4 regions of the Lysinibacillus sp. VIII_CA genome follow, and region 2 is predicted to be linked to each of the others. Evidence: riboswitches for the same ligand, from Rfam matches in the RefSeq annotation. Region 2 holds a riboswitch; each other region holds the start of a gene.
The links. Region 2 has a riboswitch for S-adenosylmethionine ahead of ACP3VS_RS17900 (bifunctional homocysteine S-methyltransferase/methylenetetrahydrofolate reductase). Riboswitches for the same ligand answer to the same signal wherever they lie in the genome.
Positions count from the first base shown of each region.

Region 1: it holds a riboswitch for S-adenosylmethionine, as region 2 does, so the genes downstream of both, metA (homoserine O-acetyltransferase MetA) here and ACP3VS_RS17900 (bifunctional homocysteine S-methyltransferase/methylenetetrahydrofolate reductase) in region 2, are expected to answer to the same signal.
Region 3: it holds a riboswitch for S-adenosylmethionine, as region 2 does, so the genes downstream of both, metK (methionine adenosyltransferase) here and ACP3VS_RS17900 (bifunctional homocysteine S-methyltransferase/methylenetetrahydrofolate reductase) in region 2, are expected to answer to the same signal.
Region 4: it holds a riboswitch for S-adenosylmethionine, as region 2 does, so the genes downstream of both, ACP3VS_RS12270 (methionine ABC transporter ATP-binding protein) here and ACP3VS_RS17900 (bifunctional homocysteine S-methyltransferase/methylenetetrahydrofolate reductase) in region 2, are expected to answer to the same signal.

Region 1 covers NZ_JBNFXM010000006.1:63,552-69,313, forward strand. The annotation lists gene ACP3VS_RS10540 (TrmB family transcriptional regulator) at 1-348, shown strand, start outside; gene ACP3VS_RS10545 (hypothetical protein) at 370-753, shown strand; gene ACP3VS_RS10550 (nucleotide excision repair endonuclease) at 799-1,170, opposite strand; SAM riboswitch class I at 1,373-1,482, shown strand; gene metA (homoserine O-acetyltransferase MetA) at 1,581-2,516, shown strand; gene ACP3VS_RS10560 (endospore germination permease) at 2,572-4,524, opposite strand; gene ACP3VS_RS10565 (hypothetical protein) at 4,558-4,791, opposite strand; gene ACP3VS_RS10570 (Ger(x)C family spore germination protein) at 4,796-5,762, opposite strand, start outside.
Region 2 covers NZ_JBNFXM010000016.1:26,720-32,481, reverse strand. The annotation lists gene ACP3VS_RS17910 (globin-coupled sensor protein) at 1-232, shown strand, start outside; gene ACP3VS_RS17905 (protoporphyrinogen oxidase) at 424-1,818, shown strand; SAM riboswitch class I at 1,921-2,020, shown strand; gene ACP3VS_RS17900 (bifunctional homocysteine S-methyltransferase/methylenetetrahydrofolate reductase) at 2,110-3,957, shown strand; gene metH (methionine synthase) at 3,950-5,762, shown strand, end outside.
Region 3 covers NZ_JBNFXM010000002.1:30,604-36,365, reverse strand. The annotation lists gene ACP3VS_RS03510 (gamma carbonic anhydrase family protein) at 1-423, shown strand, start outside; gene metK (methionine adenosyltransferase) at 599-1,795, opposite strand; SAM riboswitch class I at 2,080-2,198, opposite strand; gene pckA (phosphoenolpyruvate carboxykinase (ATP)) at 2,590-4,176, shown strand; gene ACP3VS_RS03495 (alpha/beta hydrolase) at 4,261-5,217, shown strand; gene ACP3VS_RS03490 (alpha/beta hydrolase family protein) at 5,298-5,762, opposite strand, start outside.
Region 4 covers NZ_JBNFXM010000007.1:185,965-191,726, forward strand. The annotation lists gene ACP3VS_RS12245 (acyl-CoA dehydrogenase family protein) at 1-1,602, shown strand, start outside; gene ACP3VS_RS12250 (arsenate reductase family protein) at 1,789-2,145, shown strand; gene gcvH (glycine cleavage system protein GcvH) at 2,227-2,607, shown strand; gene ACP3VS_RS12260 (hypothetical protein) at 2,699-3,040, shown strand; gene ACP3VS_RS12265 (thioredoxin family protein) at 3,056-3,367, shown strand; SAM riboswitch class I at 3,424-3,527, shown strand; gene ACP3VS_RS12270 (methionine ABC transporter ATP-binding protein) at 3,611-4,639, shown strand; gene ACP3VS_RS12275 (methionine ABC transporter permease) at 4,629-5,297, shown strand; gene ACP3VS_RS12280 (MetQ/NlpA family ABC transporter substrate-binding protein) at 5,364-5,762, shown strand, end outside.

The sequences.
Region 1 (5,762 bases), on a different contig from region 2:
ACCTTACGTGAGGATATTGAAGAGGTATCTCAGCATGTGGAGGTGCATGGCATCACTTTATATGTCGAGGAACATCTAGCATCTATAGACATGCACAGAGCCACACACTATACGAGAAAGACTTCTACACCTCATTGGTTTATTTTATCGGTTGATGGTCAAGAAATGATTTATGGTCACTCGCCATCCAACCAAGAAACCGCATTTATAACGAATGACCCTGTGCATATTTATTTACTAGAGGATTATATTTGGCATGATGTTCTTATCAATAGACTAGTAAAACGCGATGATAATGAATTGGAGGACTGGATTGCTAAAGAACGTAAAGCATTTTTCTTAGAGTAGTTATAAGGGAAGGGGAGCATCTTGAAAAAATGGATGTTGCCAGTATTACTTTATTTATTAATGATGGGTGGATGTGATTCTGCACCGCTGCCGGTTTTTCCTAAGATTCAAGAGCTAACAATCGTTCCTGACCATATCCAACAACATATTATAGCTACAGACAGAATTCAGTTATTGTATGAAGATGACGTGACGTACTATCTTGTCATGTTTTCAAAAGGAAATGTGCTAGCAAGTGTAGCAGCTAATGAAAATAGGTTAGTCATTCATTTCAAGGAAGGAAGCGAGCAAAAGAAAGAAGCTCTACCCTATGTCTATGCCATCAACAAAAGCGCGGAGCTGACTATTATCGAACTGTATATTAATGGCAAAAGCATGCCGATAGATCGTATTACCATGCTGTAATAAAAAACCGAAATCCCTAAAAAGAGATTTCGGTTTTTATTGATATTAATAAAATACTTTATCTACATTGTATTTGGAGCGGAACGTATTAATCGCATACGTTTCATAAATTTCACGTTCCATAGGATCTTCTACTTCATAGACTTCAATTTTGAAGACCTCGTCACGATAGTTTTTCATCGGAGATACATTGTCTTCAAAATGTTTTTTTATGCGTTGGCGAATTTTACGTGCTTTGCCGACAAATAATAACTCATTCTTTTCATTATAAAATAAGAAAATGCCGCCTTTATCACGTGTGATTTTGTGGAAGTCGATGAAACCAAAGTATGGTGTAATTGGGACATCACCTGGTTTTACATCTTGTTCGCGTTGGCGAATAACTACATCTGGTTTTGGAAATTCAATATTAATCAAAGTATTCACGTTCCTCTCTATTACTAAAGATATATGGTAACATAATAGCGGCATGTTTACCATAAAATTTCATGTAGAATAACCATATACAGCAAGCTTAGTGTTTATCAAATTAATGTAGAACATGCATAGGAATAACAAAATATTCTATGAATTATTGATATTCTAACTAGTCCATGTTACAATTCAAAATAATTAAATAATCTTATCAAGAGAAGCAGAGGGATTTGGCCCGATGACGCTTCAGCAACCTCTAACAAATGTTAGAAAGGTGCTAATTCCAGCAAAGGTTTTTCCTTTGAGAGATAAGAGTGAACGTGAAAAAAATCCTTCTCATTCTATCTCATATGGAATGTGGAGGATTTTTAATTTTTTTAGAAAAAGGAGCAAAAAAGAGAGGGGAATGCTAGATGCCAATTAATATTCCGAAAAATTTACCTGCTGGGGAGCATTTACGTGAGGAGAAAATCTTCGTGATGGAAGAGGATCGTGCGAGAACACAGCAAATACGTCCATTAAACATATTAATTTTAAATTTGATGCCCGAAAAAGAAAAAACGGAGCTACAATTATTACGTTTACTAGGAAATACACCCTTACAGGTCAATATTACTTTTTTAAACACGGCTACTCATGAATCTAAAAATGTCAGTAAATCTCACTTACAATTATTTTACACAACGTTTAACCAAATTCGTCACCGACGTTATGATGGTATGATTATTACTGGGGCACCTGTAGAAAAAATGCCATTTGAAGAGGTTAACTATTGGCAGGAAATTGCTGAAATTATGGATTGGTCTAAAAAGAATGTGACATCCGTGCTACATATATGTTGGGGGGCACAGGCTGCGTTATATCATCATTATGGAATTGGAAAAATAGAGCTTTCTGCTAAATGCTCCGGCGTTTATTCTCATGTGATTACTGATTTAACAGTGGATTTAGTACGAGGCTTTAGTGATTTATTTACAGCCCCTCATTCTCGCTATACATCTGTCTCGATTGACGAGGTTCGCAATCATCCAGACTTACGCTTATTATCCTATTCAGAGGATGCAGGTGTGTTTATCGTGCAATCTAAAGATAATAAAAACATTATGATTACAGGTCATTTAGAATATGATGCGACAACACTGGCTGATGAATACAGTCGCGATGTTGCCAAGGGCATTGATATCAACGTTCCAGTAAACTACTTCCCAAATGATGATCCAGAAAAGGAACCGATGAATACATGGCGTGCCCATACACATTTATTGTTCTCCAACTGGTTGAACTACTATGTATACCAAGAGACACCATATGAATGGGACTTTGTGGACGAAATTGAATATCATATTTAAATAACAATAACAAAGTCTAATTTCTTCGCTAAGTAGCTGAAGGAATTAGACTTTGTTATTCTAAATTCTTCTTGTCAGAAACCGTAATATCTGGTTTAGCCTGATCTTTCTGATTGGAATCTGTAGCAACATCGTTAGTTGGATTATTTTGATTGGTATCCATATTATTAGGTTTCATCTGATTATCTTGGTTGGAATCTGTAGCAGCATCGTTAGTTGAATTATCTTGATTGGCATCCATTTTATCAGGCTTAGTGTGATTATCTTGGTTGGAATCTGTAGCAGCATCGTTAGTTGGATTATCTTGATTGGCATCCCTATTATTAGGTTTTATCTGATTATCCTGGTTGGAATCAGTAGTAACATCGTTAGTTGGATTATCTTGATTGGCATTCATATTATTAGGTTCCATCTGATTATCCTGGTTGGAATCAGTAGTACCATTGTTAGTTGGATTATCTTGATTGGCATCCATTTTGTCAGGTTTAGTGTGGTTATCTTGGTTGGAATCTGTAGTACCATTGTTAGTTGGATTATTTTGATTGGCATCCCTATTATTAGGTTTTATCTGATTATCCTGGTTGGAATCAGTAGTAGCATCGTTAGTTGGATTATCTTGATTGGCATCCCTATTATTAGGTTTCATCTGATTATCCTGGTTGGAATCAGTAGTAGCATCGTTAGTTGGATTATCTTGATTGGCATCCATTTTGTCAGGTTTAGTGTGGTTATCTTGGTTGGAATCAGTAGTAGCATTGTTAGTTGGATTATCTTGATTGACATCCCTATTATTAGGTTTCATCTGATTATCCTGTTGGGAATCCGTATTAGCAGGATTAGGTTGATTTCCTTGATTAGCATCCGTATTACCCACATCAGTTACTTGCCCCTGATTAGCATTCGCAGCCGCATTCCCTTGTGATTTTCGATTACGTATGACGGCTACAATAAGTAGCAGGATAGGTAATAAAATGGTAAAAATAAATGAATAGATAGGCCAAATTTCATTATTATAATTGTCGGAATGGACAATATCAGGATGAATAATTTGTGAAAGACCAATCATAATGATACCCATTGGTAAGATAAGTGGGCGGTGATCCTTCAGTTTCATAATTTGTGCAATTCCCACAACCGTTGTATAGAAGTACATAAAGGTCCGAATAAAAATAGATGTAATCCACATAAAAGCCATGATAATTTCAATACGCTGTAAAAAGTTGCCGATCGAGATTCTCTGTGCTAAAGCATAGCTAGGAAAAGTTCGGGAAGCCGTATTGGCTGCCCCTAATACTAGTATGCAAAGGGTAATCAATGTTACTAAAACAAATCCACCGAGAATCGTGCCTATGTAAAATCCTTTCTTTGAGGATTGCTGGACATTCACACTGGCAGGGTAAATCATTAATAACATAACTAGGGAAAAAGAAAAGACGCTCATAAAGCGAATAATACTATAGAACATGGATGTTTTGGATACTTCCATAATTGGTTGTATATTTTCAAACTTAATTTGTGGAGTAATACAAACAATAAAGAAAATAAAAATTAAGATAAACATAGGGAAAAGTATTTCTGCTGAGCGAGCAAAGGTCTCTAACCCTAAATAGGCAGCATACATAATAATAATGCTAAACAACAAGGCGAATGCCAGTGTGGGTGTTTCTGGCATTACCTCTGTTTTCATAAAAATGCCAATAAAGTATAATAGTTCTCCTCCCGAAAATAGGGTAAGGGACAGAAAACCAATCACTGTAATTTTTCCAAAAAAGCGACCGAAAATTTTTTCATTTGCCTCAATAAAATTCAGTGTGGGTGTTTGGTTGCCTAGCGTCAAAAATAATTTCACCACTAGTAAACTAAGGACAACTCCAATGCTGGCAGCAATCCATGCATCCTGCTTACTGGAGCTTGCAATAGTTAAAGGGATAATTAAAATGGCTGTACCGATAGAAAGGAGTGACGTAATAATTGTAAATTGTCTTGAACTAATGACTTCTTTTTCCATTTAACTGTCCTCCCATACATGTCGATGTGTCTACTATTTTGTGAGTGAAACGATAAAATCCTTAATGGGTGTAAAAATAAAAGTTACCAAATCTAAAGGGCTCGGGATATTTATTTTGAGAGCAATACCCATATTAAGTGCTGTCCCAATTAGTAAAAGAATAGAAAAAACAAGAATGGTCTTGGTTTCTTTTTGTCTTTTGAGCTTTGGGATAAATAGTAATGCAATAATGGCCGAAATAATGAAGACCGCTACCGCTAGTACCATGCTACTATTCCTCCTTTGGCTTTTTTAATAATGAATTTTGCATTGTGCCTAAGCCTTGTGTCGTTACTTTTACACGAACATGGACAGGAAGATCAGGAAAGATAGTTGGCCAATCATTTTTAATTTTTTTCCATTGTTTAGCATCTGCGCGATGAAGGGCATCCCCATAGCCTAAAACATCCACTTGGTATTGCTGCTGAATTTTTTCTAACGTTTTTTCAATACGTTCATCGATGCCTTGTGCTGTTTTTTTATTGATATAATCCATCGTTTTATTTTTTGTGAGATTAATATCACATTCGACCTCACCTACATTTTGCTCCACATCTATTTGGACATCAATTTGCGGTTTCCCATTTTGAAATGACCCCTTTACTTTTGTGGAGGATTGCGTAATCTCAGTCGAAAGAGTACCTTGTTTTGGACAGTTGACGATTTCAATGGTACTTTGTATTTTGTCACTGAGGAAGCTAATACTTTTACTTTCTCCCTCTGAAAGTAAACCAATGTATCGATCTCCTTTAAAGACAGCCAATCCTGCATATTTTAATAACACAGGAGTTTTAACACGTTGGACGTTTGTTTTATCGGCACCTAATCGTTTGTCCCCGTGAATTTCAATGGCAGAAATCAATGCGCCATTATCCTTTTCGTTGAGCCTCGTGACCAATTCGTCTATATTAATAGCAATTGTAGAGCCCCAAACTTTTTCAGAAACATTGAGCGAATTTAAGATTTTATTAGCAGGCACTTTTTCGATAGGGGTAAGAACATTTAACACTTCCTTAGCTGTAGCCTCATGAGACATAATGACATCGAAATCTTTTCTAAACTCATGGTCTCGTGCAATCAAATCCAATGAATCACTAATTCCTTCTTTGGCGAGGTCTTCACCTAAGATAACTACTTGTAAATGAGCAAAATAGGGTTTCCGAGCTGCAATAGTTGTCATTTTACGAATGGCCTCAAAA
Region 2 (5,762 bases):
TCTCATTAATATCCAAGATGAGGTGGCATCTGGTGAGGATAATATGTTACACACGGAAGGTCAATTTACAAATATAGTAGGTGCAATGACAGAAGCAAAAGATCAAAATGATTGCATGGCGACGAAAATACAAGCAATTGCAGGTATATTAAGTGGGTTGGGTACTTCTTTTACTGAAGTAACGAACTCAGCAGAAAAATTAGCTAGCTTTGCCCAAAATTTAAAAAGCTAGACCACTAGTAACAATATTTAACACTATAGTACTCATTGTAATGTGTGTTTAGTAAGTATCATTCTTTTGAGCTAGAGTTATCTCACGGTTGAGATAGCTCTATTTTTGCTAAATTTGTAAAGGGTTTAACGTAATTTTCAATGAAAATAAGTTTATACTGTAGACAGAACTAAAAATAGGGGCGGTTTACTATGAAAACAGTTGTTGTATTAGGTGGCGGTATTACTGGGTTATGCACAATGCATTATCTACAACGTCAAGTGAAGGAAAAAAATTTAGATGTTCAGCTAGTGCTCGTAGAAAAAAATACATATTTAGGTGGTAAATTATATTCAGCCTATGAACAAGGTTTTATTATGGAAACTGGTGCTGATTCTATTGTAGCTCGCCATAAAGGTGTAATGGAGCTAGTGCAGGAGCTAGATTTTGAAGATCATCTCGTTTACAACGAAACAGGTATATCCTATATTTATACAAATAACGAGCTGCACGCCATCCCAGCGGATTCTACTTTCGGTATACCTATGAGTGTGGCATCACTTGAAGAAAGCACACTTATCTCTGATCAGGCCAAACAAGAAGCTTTAAAAGATTTAACTTTACCCAATGCAGGCTTTACAAAAGAAAGCTCGATAGGGGAATTTCTAACTTATTACCTTGGTGAAGAGCTAGTGGAAAATCAAATTGCACCAGTTCTAGCAGGTGTCTATTCTGGTGATTTACACCAGCTTTCTATTGCCTCCACTTTACCGTATTTAATTGACTATAAAAATGAATATGGAAGTATCATAAAAGGTTTTGATGCGAATCGTGAGCAATTTGTTAAAGCAGCTAATAAAAAATTTATTTCATTTCAAAATGGATTATCCTCTTTAATTGAGCGATTAGAGCAAACATTAACAGATGTAGACATCATTAAAGGTGTAGCCACAAGTCAGGTCAAAAAAATGGAGAACCACTTTTTGATTTCCTTAACAAGTGGTCAAAACATTGAGGCAGATTATGTTGTTCTAGCACTACCAAATGAGGCAGTCCAAAGTATATTGCAGGACGACTCCTTAACACATTATTTTAATCAGTTTACTACAGCGTCAGCCATTACCATTTATCTGGGCTTTGATGTGCCTGATGCAAACTTACCAGCGGATGGTACAGGCTATATTGTATCTCATAATTCTGATGTCACTTGTAATGCAGCAACTTGGACGAGTCGTAAGTGGAAGCATACATCGAAAAACAATCAATTACTTGTGCGCCTATTCTATAAGAGTATAAATCCGGCGTATGAGCAGTTACGTGATATGACTGATGATGAATTGGCAGCGGTTGCTTTAGAAGATGTTCGAAAAAGCCTAGGAATCGATGAAAAACCAACCGTTGTGAATGTTACAAAGTGGATTGATCAAATGCCTAAATATGACTTAGCACATCGTGAAGCGCTGCAAGGCTTATTACTAGAGCTAAATGAAAACTACCCGAATTTATCGATAGCAGGTTGCTCTTATTTTGGAGTAGGTATTGGTGCTTGCATTCAAAATGGGAAAAAAATTGGTGAAGAGCTTGCGGAAGAACTATCCAATCTTTAAGTTTTTAAGCGGAAAAATTCTTTGTTGTGAGAAATAGTCTTGACTCATACGTCTGTAAACGATATGATTCTTTTAATTATTTAAAAAATTCATACTTAATAATTCTTATCAAGAGAAGCAGAGGGACTGGCCCATTGAAGCTTCAGCAACCAACTTTTTGTCAGGTGCTAAATCCAGAAGACCGTTGAGTCGAAGATGAGAAGGAACAATAATGATGAGTCGTTAAAGCCTTCTTTTTATATAAAAGAAGGCTTTTTATTATACAGAGATAGAGGAAGAGAGGCTAGATTTATGGGATTGCTGGAAAGGTTAAAAACACATGTATTGACGGCAGATGGTGCAATAGGCACAGTGTTGTATGGCTATGGATTGGAGTATTGCCATGAGGAAATGAATGTTCAAAGACCTGAATTAATTGAAAAGATTCATAGAGAGTACATTGCAGCTGGTGCTGATATCATTCAAACGAATACATACGGTGCCAATGCCATTAAATTAGCTCGCTATGGACTAGAATCGAGTGTCCAACGATTTAATGAAGCAGCTATTACTATTGCCAAGCGAGCAGCAGCAGATGGCGGTCAATTTGTTTTAGGAACAATAGGTGGTATTCGTGGTATTCGTAAAAGCGATGCCACATTAAATGACATTTTAAAGACCGTTGAAGAACAGGCAAGTGTGCTACTTGCAGGGAATCCAGATGGCCTTTTACTCGAAACCTATTACGATTTTGAAGAATTAACAGCAACATTAAAAATGCTACGCGCCAAAACTAATATACCGATAATTGCTCAAGTATCTATGCATGAGCCTGGTGTTTTACAAAATGGTATGTCTCTAAATATTGCACTACATGAGCTAGAGATTCTTGGTGCAGATATAGTAGGTGTCAATTGCCGTCTAGGTCCATATCATACGATTCAAGCTTTTGAGGGTGTAGAACTTCCAGAAAAGGCGTTTATGTCGGCCTATCCAAATGCTTCGTTATTAGATTTAGAGGATGGGCGTGTTGTTTATGAGTCGGAGGCTGATTATTTTGGTCGCGCTGCTGTCGAGCTGCGTGATCAAGGGGTACGCTTAATTGGGGGGTGTTGTGGTACGACACCAAAGCATATTGCAGCCGCAAAGAAGTATTTAGAGGAGCTATCACCAGTTAGTGAAAAGTATGCGAAACCTGCAAAGATTGAGATTGTTCGTGATGCAGAGCCAGCTAAGTATGAACCACTTCATGAAAAAGTAAAACGTGAGCGCTCGGTCATCGTGGAGTTGGATACGCCTAGACACTTAGAAATAGAAGGATTTCTTGAAGGGGCCAAACAACTATATGAGGCAGGTGCCGATGTAGTGATGATGGCAGACAATTCATTGGCATCCCCACGTATTAGCAATATTGCAATGGGTGCCTTATTGAAAAGTACGAATGGTGTACGCCCTCTTACTCATATTACCTGTCGAGATCGTAATTTAATTGGCCTGCAATCGCATTTAATGGGCTTAAATGCATTAGGGATTCATGATGTGTTAGCTGTTACGGGTGACCCAACGAAGGTTGGAGACTTTCCTGGTGCCACCAGTGTATATGATGTCTCCTCGATGGAGCTTATCCAATTAATTAAACAATTAAATGAGGGAGTCTCTTTCTCAGGGAAACCACTCCGAAAAAAGGCAAATTTCTCTGTGGCTGCTGCATTTAACCCAAATGTTCGTGTTTTAGATCGTGCTGTTGCACGCTTAGAAAAAAAGATTGAGCATGGGGCAGACTACTTCATTTCACAGCCTGTGTATACGAAGGAAAAAATGATAGAAATTTATGAAGCAACCAAGCATTTACAAGCACCGATTTATATTGGTATTATGCCCGTTACGAGTTATAAAAGTGCTGAATTTTTACATCATGAGGTGCCAGGTATTAAATTATCTGAAGATGCTTTAGCAAGAATGAAAGCATGTGGTGAAGATAAGGAACGCGCCACACTTGAAGGTATTGCAATTGCCAAGGAATTAGTAGAAGTGGCTGCGCAATATTTCAATGGAATTTACCTCATTACACCATTTTTACGCTACGATGTGACATTAGAGTTAATGAAATATATAGAGCAATTGGATGAACAGAAAAAAGGGGTAAGTATAAATGGCTAAGCACTTAATTGAAGAACAACTTGATAAACGAATATTAATTCTTGATGGCGCGATGGGAACAATGCTGCAAAATGAAAACTTAACAGCAGATGATTTTGGCGGGGAGGAGCTAGATGGGTGTAATGAAAATCTAGTGCTAACTAGACCTGATGTCATTGAAAAAATACATCATAAATACTTAGAGGCAGGAGCAGATATTATTTGTACAAATACATTCGGTGGAACACCACTTGTATTAAATGAATATAGTCTGGGTGCAAAAGCGGAGGAAATTAATAAACGTGCAGTCGAGATTGCTCGCCAAGCAGTAGATAATTATTCTACTTCTGATTGGCCCCGCTTTGTTGCTGGTGCAATGGGTCCAACAACTAAAACACTATCCGTAACAGGTGGTATTACATTTGATGAATTAGAAGAAAATTTTTATGTACAAGCAAAGGCATTGATTGAAGCAGGGGCAGATGTGCTTTTACTAGAGACAAGTCAGGATATGTTAAATGTGAAAGCAGGTACCCTTGGGGTAACGCGTGCTTTCGAGAAAACTGGCAAAGAGCTACCTGTTATGATTTCTGGAACGATTGAGCCTATGGGTACTACTCTTGCAGGACAAACCATTGATGCTTTTTATATTTCCATCGAGCATATTCAACCACTATCAGTGGGCTTAAACTGTGCAACGGGACCGGAATTTATGACGGATCATATACGCTCGTTAGCAGAGCTGTCAACAGGGTATATTAGCTGTTATCCGAATGCAGGCTTACCGGATGAGGAAGGATGTTATCATGAGTCTCCAGAATCTTTATCGCAAAAATTAAAAGGATTTGCAGAAAAAGGTTGGCTCAATATTGTAGGTGGATGCTGTGGTACAACTCCAGCACATATTGCGGCCATTCGTGAAGCTTTAAAGGATGAAAAGCCTCGTCAGCTACCAGAAAAAACGCATGGTCACGTAGTATCAGGGATCGAGCCACTTCTATACGATGATTCTATGCGTCCGTTATTTATTGGGGAAAGAACAAATGTTATTGGTTCCCGCAAATTTAAAAACTTAATTATTGATGGAAAGTTTGAGGAAGCGGCTGAGATTGCAAGGGCGCAAGTGAAAAACGGCGCACATGTCATAGATATTTGTTTAGCGAACCCAGATCGGGATGAATTAGCAGATATCCGTGGCTTTATGCAGGAGGTCGTAAAAAAAGTGAAGGTTCCACTTGTTATTGATTCCACAGACGAAAAGGTTATTGAAGAGGCACTCAAATTTTCGCAAGGAAAGGCCATCATTAACTCTATTAATCTAGAAGATGGCGAAGAACGATTTGATGCAGTATTGCCATTAGTGAAAAAGTATGGTGCCTCGTTAGTTGTGGGAACAATCGATGAGACAGGGATGGCAGTCGATCGTCATCGGAAGCTTGAAATTGCTGAGCGTTCCTATCAATTACTAACAGAAAAATGGGGAATTGAACCTGAAGATATCATCTTTGACCCATTAATGTTCCCAGTAGGAACGGGGGATGAGCAATATATTGGCTCAGCACTTGAAACAATTGAAGGAATACGTCTCATCAAAGAAAAAATGCCTCGTACTTTAACGGTGCTTGGCGTTAGTAATATTTCGTTTGGCTTACCACCGGTTGGACGCGAAGTTCTCAATGCTGTATATCTTTATCATTGTACACAGGCTGGTTTAGATTATGCCATTGTAAATACCGAGAAGCTAGAACGGTACGCATCTATTCCAGAAGCAGAAATAAAACTAGCCAATGATTTGTTATTTAATACAAATGATGAAACATTAGCTG
Region 3 (5,762 bases), on a different contig from region 2:
GGAGCTGAATCAACTATTTGGTTCAATACCGTGATCCGCGGCGATGTTTCCCCAACAATAATAGGTAAACGAGTAAGTATACAAGATCTTTGCTGCTTACATCAAAGTCCTAAGTTTCCACTCATTATTGAAGATGAGGTCACAGTAGGACACCAAGTAACTTTACATAGCTGTACCATTCGAAAAAAAGCCTTAATCGGAATGGGCTCCATTATTTTAGACGGTGCGGAGATTGGAGAGGGTGCATTTATTGGAGCCGGAAGTTTAGTGCCTCCTGGTAAAGTCATTCCTCCAAATAGCTTAGCATTAGGACGTCCAGCCAAAGTTGTACGAGAATTAAATGCTGAGGATAAAGAGGATATGGAACGTATCGTACGTGAATACGCTGAAAAGGGTCAGTATTATAAATCTCTACAAAAATAAAAACCTACAAAGAAATTGTACCTTCATAAAAAATTCCTCGCTTTCCATGACACTATTTGTTCAAGGAATAAGGGCGAGGTATTTTTGCAAAAAAACAAAAGGGGCAGAAAAGCCCCTTTTGTTCATAATACATTAGAATAATTTTCTAAAGACTTCAGCACTTTAGCACAATAGTTTACAGCTGTACTTTTATGCGTAATGCGTCAGCTTTATCAGTTTGTTCCCATGGGACGTTTACATCTGTACGACCAAAGTGTCCATAAGCTGCAGTTTGTTTATAAATTGGACGACGAAGATTAAGCATTTTAATGATACCTGCTGGGCGTAAATCAAATAGCTCACGAACCCATTCTACAATTTTGCTTTCCGTCACTTTTCCTGTACCAAATGTATCTACAGCAATGGAAACAGGCTGTGCAACGCCAATTGCATAAGCCAACTGTACTTCAGCGCGTTCTGCTAAACCAGCTGCTACAATATTTTTAGCTACATAACGTGCCGCATAGGCAGCTGAACGGTCTACTTTTGTTGCATCCTTACCTGAGAATGCACCACCACCATGTCGTGCATAACCACCGTATGTATCAACAATGATTTTACGGCCCGTTAAACCAGCATCTCCTTTTGGTCCGCCAATTACGAAACGGCCAGTTGGATTGATAAAGTATTTTGTGTTTGTATCTAATAATTCGCTTGGCACTACAGGAGCAATCACGAATTGTTTTAGATCGGCCTGAATTTGTTCAAGTGTTGCTTCTTCATCATGCTGAGTTGAAATAACAATTGTATCGACACGAACAGGTACGTTATTGTCATCATACTCAATTGTTACTTGTGTTTTACCATCTGGGCGTAAATAAGCTAACTCCCCAGATTTACGAACTTCTGTTAAACGACGTGCTAATTTATGAGCTAAGCTAATTGGTAATGGCATTAACTCGGGTGTTTCATTACATGCATAGCCAAACATTAAGCCTTGGTCTCCTGCACCAATCGCTTCAATATCTGCATCTGTCATAGAACCCTCACGGGCCTCTAAAGCTTGGTCAACGCCTTGGGCAATATCTGGAGATTGCTCACCAATTGCTACAAGTACTGCTAAGTTTTCAGCATCAAAGCCATATTTACCACGTGTGTATCCAATTTCCGCCACAGTATCACGTACAATGCCTTTAATATCTACATAAGTAGAAGTAGTGATTTCTCCTGCTACTAATACTAATCCTGTTGTTACAGTTGTCTCGCACGCTACACGTGCATTTGGATCTTCTGCTAAAATAGCATCTAAAATGGCATCCGAAATCTGGTCACAGATTTTATCTGGATGCCCTTCTGTTACACTTTCTGATGTAAACAGTCGACGGTTTGTCATTTAGTTTTCCTCCTATTACTCTTACAAAAAGTATTTGTACGGTACTCATTACCCATGTCAAGTCCGCTCCTAAGGATTGAACTCTCTCAAGCCGCTGTTGTTGTCATTTCACTTTACGAGAAAAAATAACTGCTACTTAAAAACACGAGGATTTCGAAAGACCCGTCATTATAATAAGGAAAGAACTACATATACTTACCTTTACATTAATTTTTAACAATAAAAAAATCCTTTTCTCACGTTACTATACATGAGGAAAGGAATAATGACTTCGTTACCTTTCACTCTTATCGTTCAAGGGATTTTCCCTTGCATCAGGTTGGCACCAACGCATGTTGTGAAATAATACATGCAGGTTGCCGGGTTTCACAGGGCCTGACCCTCCACCAGCTCGGGATAAGAGTATCCGTTCAATTTTCATGTTACTGAAAAGGTCAATCGTTGTCAAATATTTTCTTATGTATTACTGTATAGAAAGGAAGAACAAAATTATCACCATAAAATTTTCATACTTGGGTGATGATGTAAATAGAAGAAATTTAATCCCTACAACATACCTAGCTTCTTGTGGTAACATATGTGTGGCTCAAATTTTAGACAATTTACTGTAGCATTGAATGTTTTCTACTCGAAAAACATTATTTTTTGTCAGTTTATTGAAAAGTAATAAAAACTCTAAAATAATTTCTTAATTAGTATAGATTATTTAACCCATTGTGTTATACTATTTTTGAAATTAAGAAAAAATCCCTCTAAACCAAGGGAATACTATAAAAAAGGATGGTATTTAATCGATGAATTCAGTAGAAATTGCAAACGAACTGAAGGAATTATTAAACGGCGGTAACATTAATGTTCAACTTTCAGTACCACAATTAGCAGAAAAAGCTACTTCTCGTGGTGAGGCAATGTTAACAGTAGATGGCGCAGTTCGTGCAGAAACTGGCAAATACACTGGTCGTTCACCTAAAGATAAATATACAGTAGAAGAAGAAAGCACAAAAGATCAAATTGACTGGGGTAAAGTCAATCAACCAATTTCCTCTGAAGTGTTCGATAATCTGTATGTAAAAGTAATAAAATATTTAAAAGAACGTGATGAATTATTCGTATTCAAAGGTTTTGCTGGTGCTGACAAAGATTCACAATTAAGCATCCAAGTGATTAATGAATACGCTTGGCACAACCTTTTCGCTCATCAATTATTTATCCGTCCGACTAAAGAAGAATTAGCTTCGCATGTTGCAGACTTCACTGTCATCTCAGCTCCTAACTTTAAAGCAGATCCTGCGGTTGACGGTACTGCTTCTGAAACATTCATCATTGTATCACTTGAAAAGAAAATTATCTTAATTGGTGGTACTGAATATGCTGGTGAAATGAAAAAATCTATTTTCGGAATTATGAACTACTTATTACCACAACAAGGAATCCTTTCTATGCACTGTTCAGCAAACGTTGGTGAAGCTGGCGATGTAGCATTATTCTTCGGTTTATCTGGTACTGGTAAAACGACATTATCCGCTGATCCAGACCGTAAGCTAATCGGTGACGATGAACATGGTTGGTCTGATAATGGAGTATTCAACATTGAGGGGGGTTGCTATGCAAAAACGATCAACCTTTCTGCTGAGAAAGAACCAGAAATCTACAATGCAATCCGCTTCGGTTCTGTTTTAGAAAACGTAGCTGTTGATCCAGAAACTCGTATTTGTGACTATGATGATGGCTCATTAACAGAAAATACACGTGTAGCTTATCCAATCCAATACATCGAAAATATTGTTGATCCATCTGTAGCAGGTCATCCAAAAACAATCATTTTCCTAACAGCTGATGCGTTTGGCGTATTACCTCCTATCAGCAAATTAACAAAAGAGCAAGCTATGTATCACTTCTTAAGTGGTTTCACTTCAAAACTTGCTGGAACTGAACGTGGTGTAACAGAGCCAGAACCAGTATTCTCTACTTGCTTCGGTTCTCCATTCCTTCCACTTCCTGCAACAGTGTATGCAGAAATGTTAGGTCAAAAAATTGATGAACATGGCGCACAAGTATACCTAGTGAACACTGGTTGGACTGGTGGCGAATATGGTACTGGTAGCCGTATGAAGCTTTCTTATACACGTACAATGGTACGTGCAGCTATCGATGGTAAATTAACAAATGTTGAAACGACACAAGATGCTGTCTTTGGCTTACACATCCCAACAGCAGTTGAAGGTGTACCTTCGCAAGTGTTAAATCCTCGTGAAGCATGGGCAGATAAAGCTGCATACGATGCTAAAGCTGCTGAACTTGCAGGCTTATTCAACGAAAACTTCAAGAAATTTGCAAACGTTTCGGAAGCCATTACTACACTTGGTGGTCCATTAAAATAACAACTAGAACAAGAAAAGGGAACGATATGATTCGTTCTCTTTTTCTTTCCCATACATAAACAGAAGCTAATATAGGAGATACATATGAAAAGAAAATACAAATTACTAGTAGCATTAATTACTATATTATTGGCATTAATTATTGGTGCTGGTTTTTTTGCAGGCAACTACTTTTATAATCTGGCATTAAATCCTGATACTGATAAAACAGCAGTTCTAGATGCCCCCCACAATCTAATCGATAGCAATTCAGATGAAGCTCGAGAGAAAGAGGCACGTGAGCAATGGTTTAACAAGCATTCTGAGGAGAAGTCAATTCCATCCTTTGATTCCCTTAAGCTGCATGCATACTCTATCCAAAACAGCCATCCCACAGACAAATGGGCAATTATCTTTCATGGCTATTCAAGTGATGGTACACAAATGACTAAGTATGCTAAACAATTTTATGATATGGGCTATCATGTACTCATTCCCGATGCAAGAGGACATGGTCAAAGTGAAGGTGATTATATCGGCATGGGGTGGCATGATCGTTTTGATGTGGTTTCATGGATTGACGACATTGTAAATATGAATGAAGATGCTGAAATCGTTCTATTTGGGGTTTCGATGGGAGGAGCCACTGTCATGATGGCTTCAGGCGAGGATTTGCCCTCAAATGTAAAGGCAATTATTGAGGATTGCGGGTATTCTTCCGTATGGGATGAATTTTCCTATCAGTTACAAGCCATCTTTCACTTACCTTCTTTCCCAATTATGCAATTCTCTTCGGTCGTAACTAAACTAAAAGCAGGCTATACACTAGCAGAAGCTAGTGCTGTTGATCAAGTGGCAAAATCGAAAACCCCTATGCTGTTTATTCATGGAGACAACGATACTTTTGTTCCTTCGACCATGTTGGATGACGTATATGAAGCAGCAAATGTACCGAAACAAAAGTTAATGGTCGAAGGGGCTGGTCACGGTGGTGCGGAAAGCTTAGCAGGCGAGCTCTATTGGGAAACGATTCAACAATTCTTGGAAACTTATACAAAATAATTAAACGCCCCTTCCTTTAGAATACTATTCATCTCCAGATGATAGCTATGTAAAGGAAGGGGCATTAATTTTTTCATTTTCTAATGTTGCTTCATCCATTCACAAAGAGCACGAACGGTTTCACGATTTTTAGCTGGTGGGTATTGATGTGCATAATGAAGGTCATACCATGTTTCGTATGTTTTATGAGCATCCTCTAAAAAAAATGCCAGCTGTCTAGCATGCTCTATATCCACATTCTCATCCTGATAGCCATGAATAATTAACACTGGGGCTGTTATATGCTCAACTTCGAATAAAGGTGTACGAGCATCATAGGCTTCCGGTACACGGTTGGGTGTTCCTCCGATAACGCGCTTCATCATCCGTCGCATATCTGTACGTTCCCAGTAAGTGGCCGTTGCATCAGAGACTCCAGCCCATGTCACAACGGAAGTAATATCCCTTCGTAAAATAGCTGTCCATAGAGCCATGATACCTCCTCGCGAAAAGCCAAAAACATGTATATTGTCGTTGCAAAATTGCTTCAGTACATCGACAGCATA
Region 4 (5,762 bases), on a different contig from region 2:
GAGCACTCAGTACGTCTCCTTAAAAGTGCTGGTGAATTAGGCTTGCTTGGAGCAGATGTGCCAGAAGAATACGAAGGACTAGGCTTAGATAAAGTTTCTTCAGCATTAATTGCAGAAAAAATGTCTGTAGCAGGTGGTTTCTCCATTACTCATGGTGCACATGTAGGGATTGGCTCATTACCAATCGTGCTATTCGGTGACGAGAATCAGAAGAAAAAATATTTACCTAAGCTTGCCTCGGGTGAATTAATTGCTGCTTATGCTTTAACAGAGCCAGGTTCAGGCTCGGATGCTTTAGGGGCAAAAACAACTGCGAAACTAAACGATGCAGGCACACATTATATTTTAAATGGTGAAAAGCAATGGATTACAAATGCGGGCTTTGCAGATGTATTTGTTGTTTATGCTAAAATTGATGGTGATAAGTTCTCTGCCTTTATTGTGGAACGTACATTCAATGGTGTTTCAGTCGGTCCTGAGGAGAAGAAAATGGGGATTAAGTCTTCATCTACCCGTACACTTGTGTTAGAAGATGCAGAAGTGCCAGTAGAAAATTTATTAGGTGAAATTGGTCGTGGGCATGTCATTGCCTTCAATATATTAAATATCGGTCGCTATAAACTAGGGGTTGGAACAATTGGTGGATCAAAACGCGCATTTGAGCTAGCGGTACAATATACAAACCAACGTCAGCAATTTAAAACAAAGCTATCTGACTTCAACCTAACAAAAGAAAAATTATCAACAATGGCTTCTCATTTGTATGCATCAGAGTCATTAAACTATCGTACTGTGGGTTTATTTGAAGACCGTTTAAGCCAGCTAAGCCCAGAGGAGCAAAAGGAAGGAAAAGTGATTGCAGGTGCTATCGCTGAATATGCGATTGAATGCTCCATTGCTAAAGTATTTGGATCAGAAACATTAGATTATATTGCAGATGAAGCTGTACAATTACACGGCGGTTATGGCTTCATGGCTGAATATGAGGTAGAGCGTATATACCGTGATTCTCGTATTAATCGAATTTTTGAAGGTACAAATGAAATTAATCGCATGATTGTACCAGGTACATTTATGAAAAAGGCACTAAAAGGTGAGCTGCCATTATTACAGGTTGCGCAAAATTTACAGCAAGAGCTTCTAATGCTAATGCCAGAGGATATCGGCACTGAGCCACTAGCTCAGGAAAAATACTTAGTGAAAAATGCCAAGAAGATTGCTGTATTAGCTGCAGGCTTAGCCGCACAACGCTTTGGTGCGAAGCTTGATCAAGAGCAAGAAGTATTAGTGAATATTGCTAATATCGCTAATCAATTATTTGCAATGGAATCAGCTGTATTACGCACAGAAAAAGCGATTGCTCGTGATGGCGTTGAAAAAGCACATCAAAAATTGCTATACACTCAAATTTTCTGCCAAGAAGCATTTGTAGAAATCGAAAAAGAAGCAAAAGATACAATTCTGGCTTCCGCAGATGGTGATGCAGCACGTATGACATTATCTGCATTACGTAAATTAACACGTAATAATCCATACAACCTCATTACGAAGAAACGTGAAGCATCTGTGAAATTAATTGAAGCAGAAAAATATATCGTTTAATCGTAGGAAAATGCTAGCTATCCGTAAGTGGGTAGCTAGTTTTTTATTGTGCCAAATAAATTATTTGTCAAAGTAACGGATAAAAATACAAAATGGATGGATAGACTTACGGAAATGAGCGAAGTTCCACCATTCTCGATGATTATGATGGTATACTACAGAAAAAGACAGCAAAGGAGCATTTTAATGACGATTCAATTTTTCCATTATCCCAAATGTACAACATGTAAAAAAGCGCAAAAGTGGTTAAATGATCATGACGTTTCCTATGAAGAGGTACATATCGTAGAGCAGCCGCCAACAAAGGATGAAATAACAGCTTTATGGCAAGTCAGTGGTCTTCCTTTGAAGAAGTTTTTTAATACTTCAGGCATGAAATATCGTGACCTTGGTTTGAAGGACAAGCTAGCTGATATGACTGAGGAAGAACAGCTTGAGCTACTTGCTTCGGATGGGATGTTAATAAAACGTCCACTCGTAACAGATGGAAAAAAAGTAACTTTAGGGTTTAAAGAATCCGATTTTGAGCAAGCTTGGATATAGCCGTTTTTATTCTTGTTTTTATAGGAGAAGTATGGCACACTGAAAGTGAATATATTACATAATTATGGAGGGGTTTTTTGCATGAGCACACCGAAAGACTTACGTTACTCTGAAGAGCATGAATGGGTTAAAGTAGAAGATGGAAAAGTACGTATTGGTATTACGCACTTCGCACAATCTGAATTAGGAGATATCGTTTTCGTTGAGCTTCCACAAGTTGGCGATGAAATCAAAACGGATGATCCATTCGGTAGCGTAGAATCAGTAAAAACTGTTTCTGAATTATATGCACCAATCTCAGGTACTGTAGTTGAAGTTAATGCAGATTTAGAAGATAGCCCAGAATTCGTTAATGAATCACCATATGAAAAAGCATGGATGATCGTCGTAGAGCCTGCTGATGCATCAGAAGTTGATAAACTTATGACAGCAGAACAATACGAAGAGATGACAGCAGAATAAGACAAGCCATAATCAAAAAACGTCGGAAACTACCGGCGTTTTTTATTATATAATAACGTATAAGTGGGAATGTCTAAATGGAGGTGGCGTAATGTTCGATGGGAAATGCTTGATAGTAGAAGGACGCTCAGATAAGCTACAAATTGAGCCAATTTTAAACGAGAATGTTACAATACTATGTACGAATGGAACAATTGGTGTGCATCAATTAGAAGAGCTAATCGATCCCTATGAGGGCTATGAGCTATTTACCTTTTTTGATGCCGATACTTCAGGCGATAAGCTACGTGCATTAATGGACAGACATTATCCTGAAGCAGAGCATTTACGAACAATGCCAACATATAAGGAAGTAGAAACGACACCTAGAAAAGTGTTAGCCATGATTTTACTTCGTGCGCATTTCTCAATCCATAATGAATATATTTTGTAAGGTTGCGTGAACTAAATGGAAGAATGGTCGAAAGAGCAGTGGGAAACGGCATTACAGTCCGGAGAAAAAGCTGCGTTTTATTTATATACACCGATGTGCGGTACTTGTGCAGTGGCATCAAAAATGATGTCAATTGTAGAACAACTATTACCTCACCTAAAGCTAGGGAAAGCAAATATTAATTTTTTGGAGCAAATTGCTTTTGAGCATCAAATTGAAAGCGTTCCGTGCTTACTTGTTTGTGACGGTGGCAAAGTGACAGAAAAGATTTATGCTTTTCAATCCGTACCTTTTTTGTACGAATTGTTAAAAAAATTAATTGACTGAACTTTATTAGCGTGGTAAAGTAACAAATATATTACTAAAACATTAAATATATCGAACTCTTATGAAGAGCGGCGGAGGGAAGTGCCCTATGAAGCCCGGCAACCATCACATAGTGAAAAGGTGCCAAATCACCCAAAGATTTTTCTTTGAAAGATGAGAGAACGGTTCAACGTATAATACGTGACCCCTTCTACTTGTCTATAAGTGGAGGGGTTTTTTTATATAAGAAAAGGAGTATTCGCTATGATACAGCTTCAAAATATAACGAAGAAATACAAAACAGCAAATGGCGAATTAACGGCAGTCAAAGATGTTAACCTGACTATTAATAAGGGTGAAATTTTTGGCATTATCGGCTATAGTGGCGCTGGTAAAAGTACGATGATTCGTTTACTTAATGGCTTAGAGAAACCAACAACAGGAACAGTAACAGTGAACAATCAGGCTTTTTCATCGATTAAAGGTCAAAAGCTTAGAGCAGCTAGACAAAAGGTTAGTATGATTTTTCAACATTTCAACCTACTTTGGTCACGAACAGTTGCAGAAAACATTGCCTTCCCATTAGAAATCGCAGGTGTATCAAAAGCTCAACGTGAGGCACGGGTGAAGGAATTGATAGCACTTGTTGGCCTAGAAGGTCGTGATCAAGCATATCCATCACAGCTCTCTGGTGGACAAAAGCAACGTGTAGGGATTGCGCGAGCATTAGCCAATAATCCAGAGGTTTTACTATGTGATGAGGCTACATCTGCTCTAGACCCTGAGACAACAGATGCCATTCTTGATTTACTGGTGGATATTAATGAACGTTTAGGGTTAACGATTGTCCTCATTACTCATGAAATGCATGTCATCCGCAAGATTTGTCATCGTGTAGCAGTGATGGAGGCAGGCGAAATTGTAGAGCGTGGAGAAGTATTGCAAGTTTTCCAGGCTCCTCAGGCTGCCATTACTAAGAAATTTGTAGCGCAAATTACCAATACAAAGGAAACACAGGATACAGTAGAACAAATCAAAGCAAATTATCCAACTGGACAACTTGTCAAATTGATTTTTGTTGGTGAAAAAACAGAACAGCCAGTTATTTCACATCTAGTAAAGCAATTCGATGTGGAAGTAAGCATTGTACATGGGAATATTTCGCAAACCAAAAATGGTGCATATGGTACTCTCATTGTGCAAATTGATGGGTCGAAAGCAAACGTGACTGAAGCCTTAAGCTATTTAAATACAGTGGAAGTGCAAACGGAGGTGATTGCAGATGCTAACTAATCTCTTTCCGAATGTAGACTGGGATAGCATGTGGCAGGCTACATATGAAACATTATATATGACGGCCATTTCAACAGTTATTACATTTATTCTAGGGTTAGCCATTGGGATTGTCCTGTTTTTAACTAGTCCGAATCAGTTATGGGCTAATAAAATTGTTAGTTTTTTAACAGGGTCACTCGTTAATATATTCCGTTCTATTCCATTTATCGTGTTAATTATTTTATTAATTCCATTTACTAAGTTTTTACTTGGTACAATCCGTGGAGCCAATGCTGCTTTACCTGCTTTAATTATCGGTGCGGCTCCGTTCTATGCACGTATGGTATTAATTGCGCTACGAGAAATTGATAAGGGTGTTATTGAAGCAGCTCGTTCAATGGGGGCTAAAACAGCCACAATTATTTGGAAAGTACTGATCCCTGAATCATTACCAGCACTCATTTCGGGTATTACTGTTACGGCTGTAGCACTTGTCGGTTATACAGCAATGGCAGGGATAATCGGTGCAGGGGGTCTCGGGAACTTAGCCTTCCTAGACGGTTTCCAAAGAAATCGCCAAGATGTGACATTAATGGCAACTATTTTGATCTTAGTAGTAGTCTTTATCATCCAATGGATAGGTGATTTCATTACAGAAAAAATTGATAAACGTTAATAAAACTGAGGTTATTCCGGTTCTTACCGCTAACATATTTTCATTAAAATAAAGGGAGTGTCATACATGAAAAAGTTATTAACAGGATTATTTTTATCAATACTTGTACTAGCATTAGCAGCTTGCGGTACTGATAAAAAAGAGGATTCAAATGCAGCATCTGGTGATAAAACAGATAGTAAAGAAAACGTTACTTTAACAGTGGGAGCTTCTAATACACCACATGCAGTAATTTTAGATAAAGCAAAACCGATTTTAGCTGAGAAAGGTATTGACCTTAAAGTAGAAACATATACAGACTATGTACTACCAAACCAAGATTTAGAATCAAAAGAGTTGGATGCAAATTACTTCCAACATATTCCGTATTTAGAGTTGCAAATTAAAGACAATGGCTATGATTTCGTCAATGCTGGTGGTGTTCATATTGAGCCAATTGGTATTTACTCTAAAAAGTATAAGTCT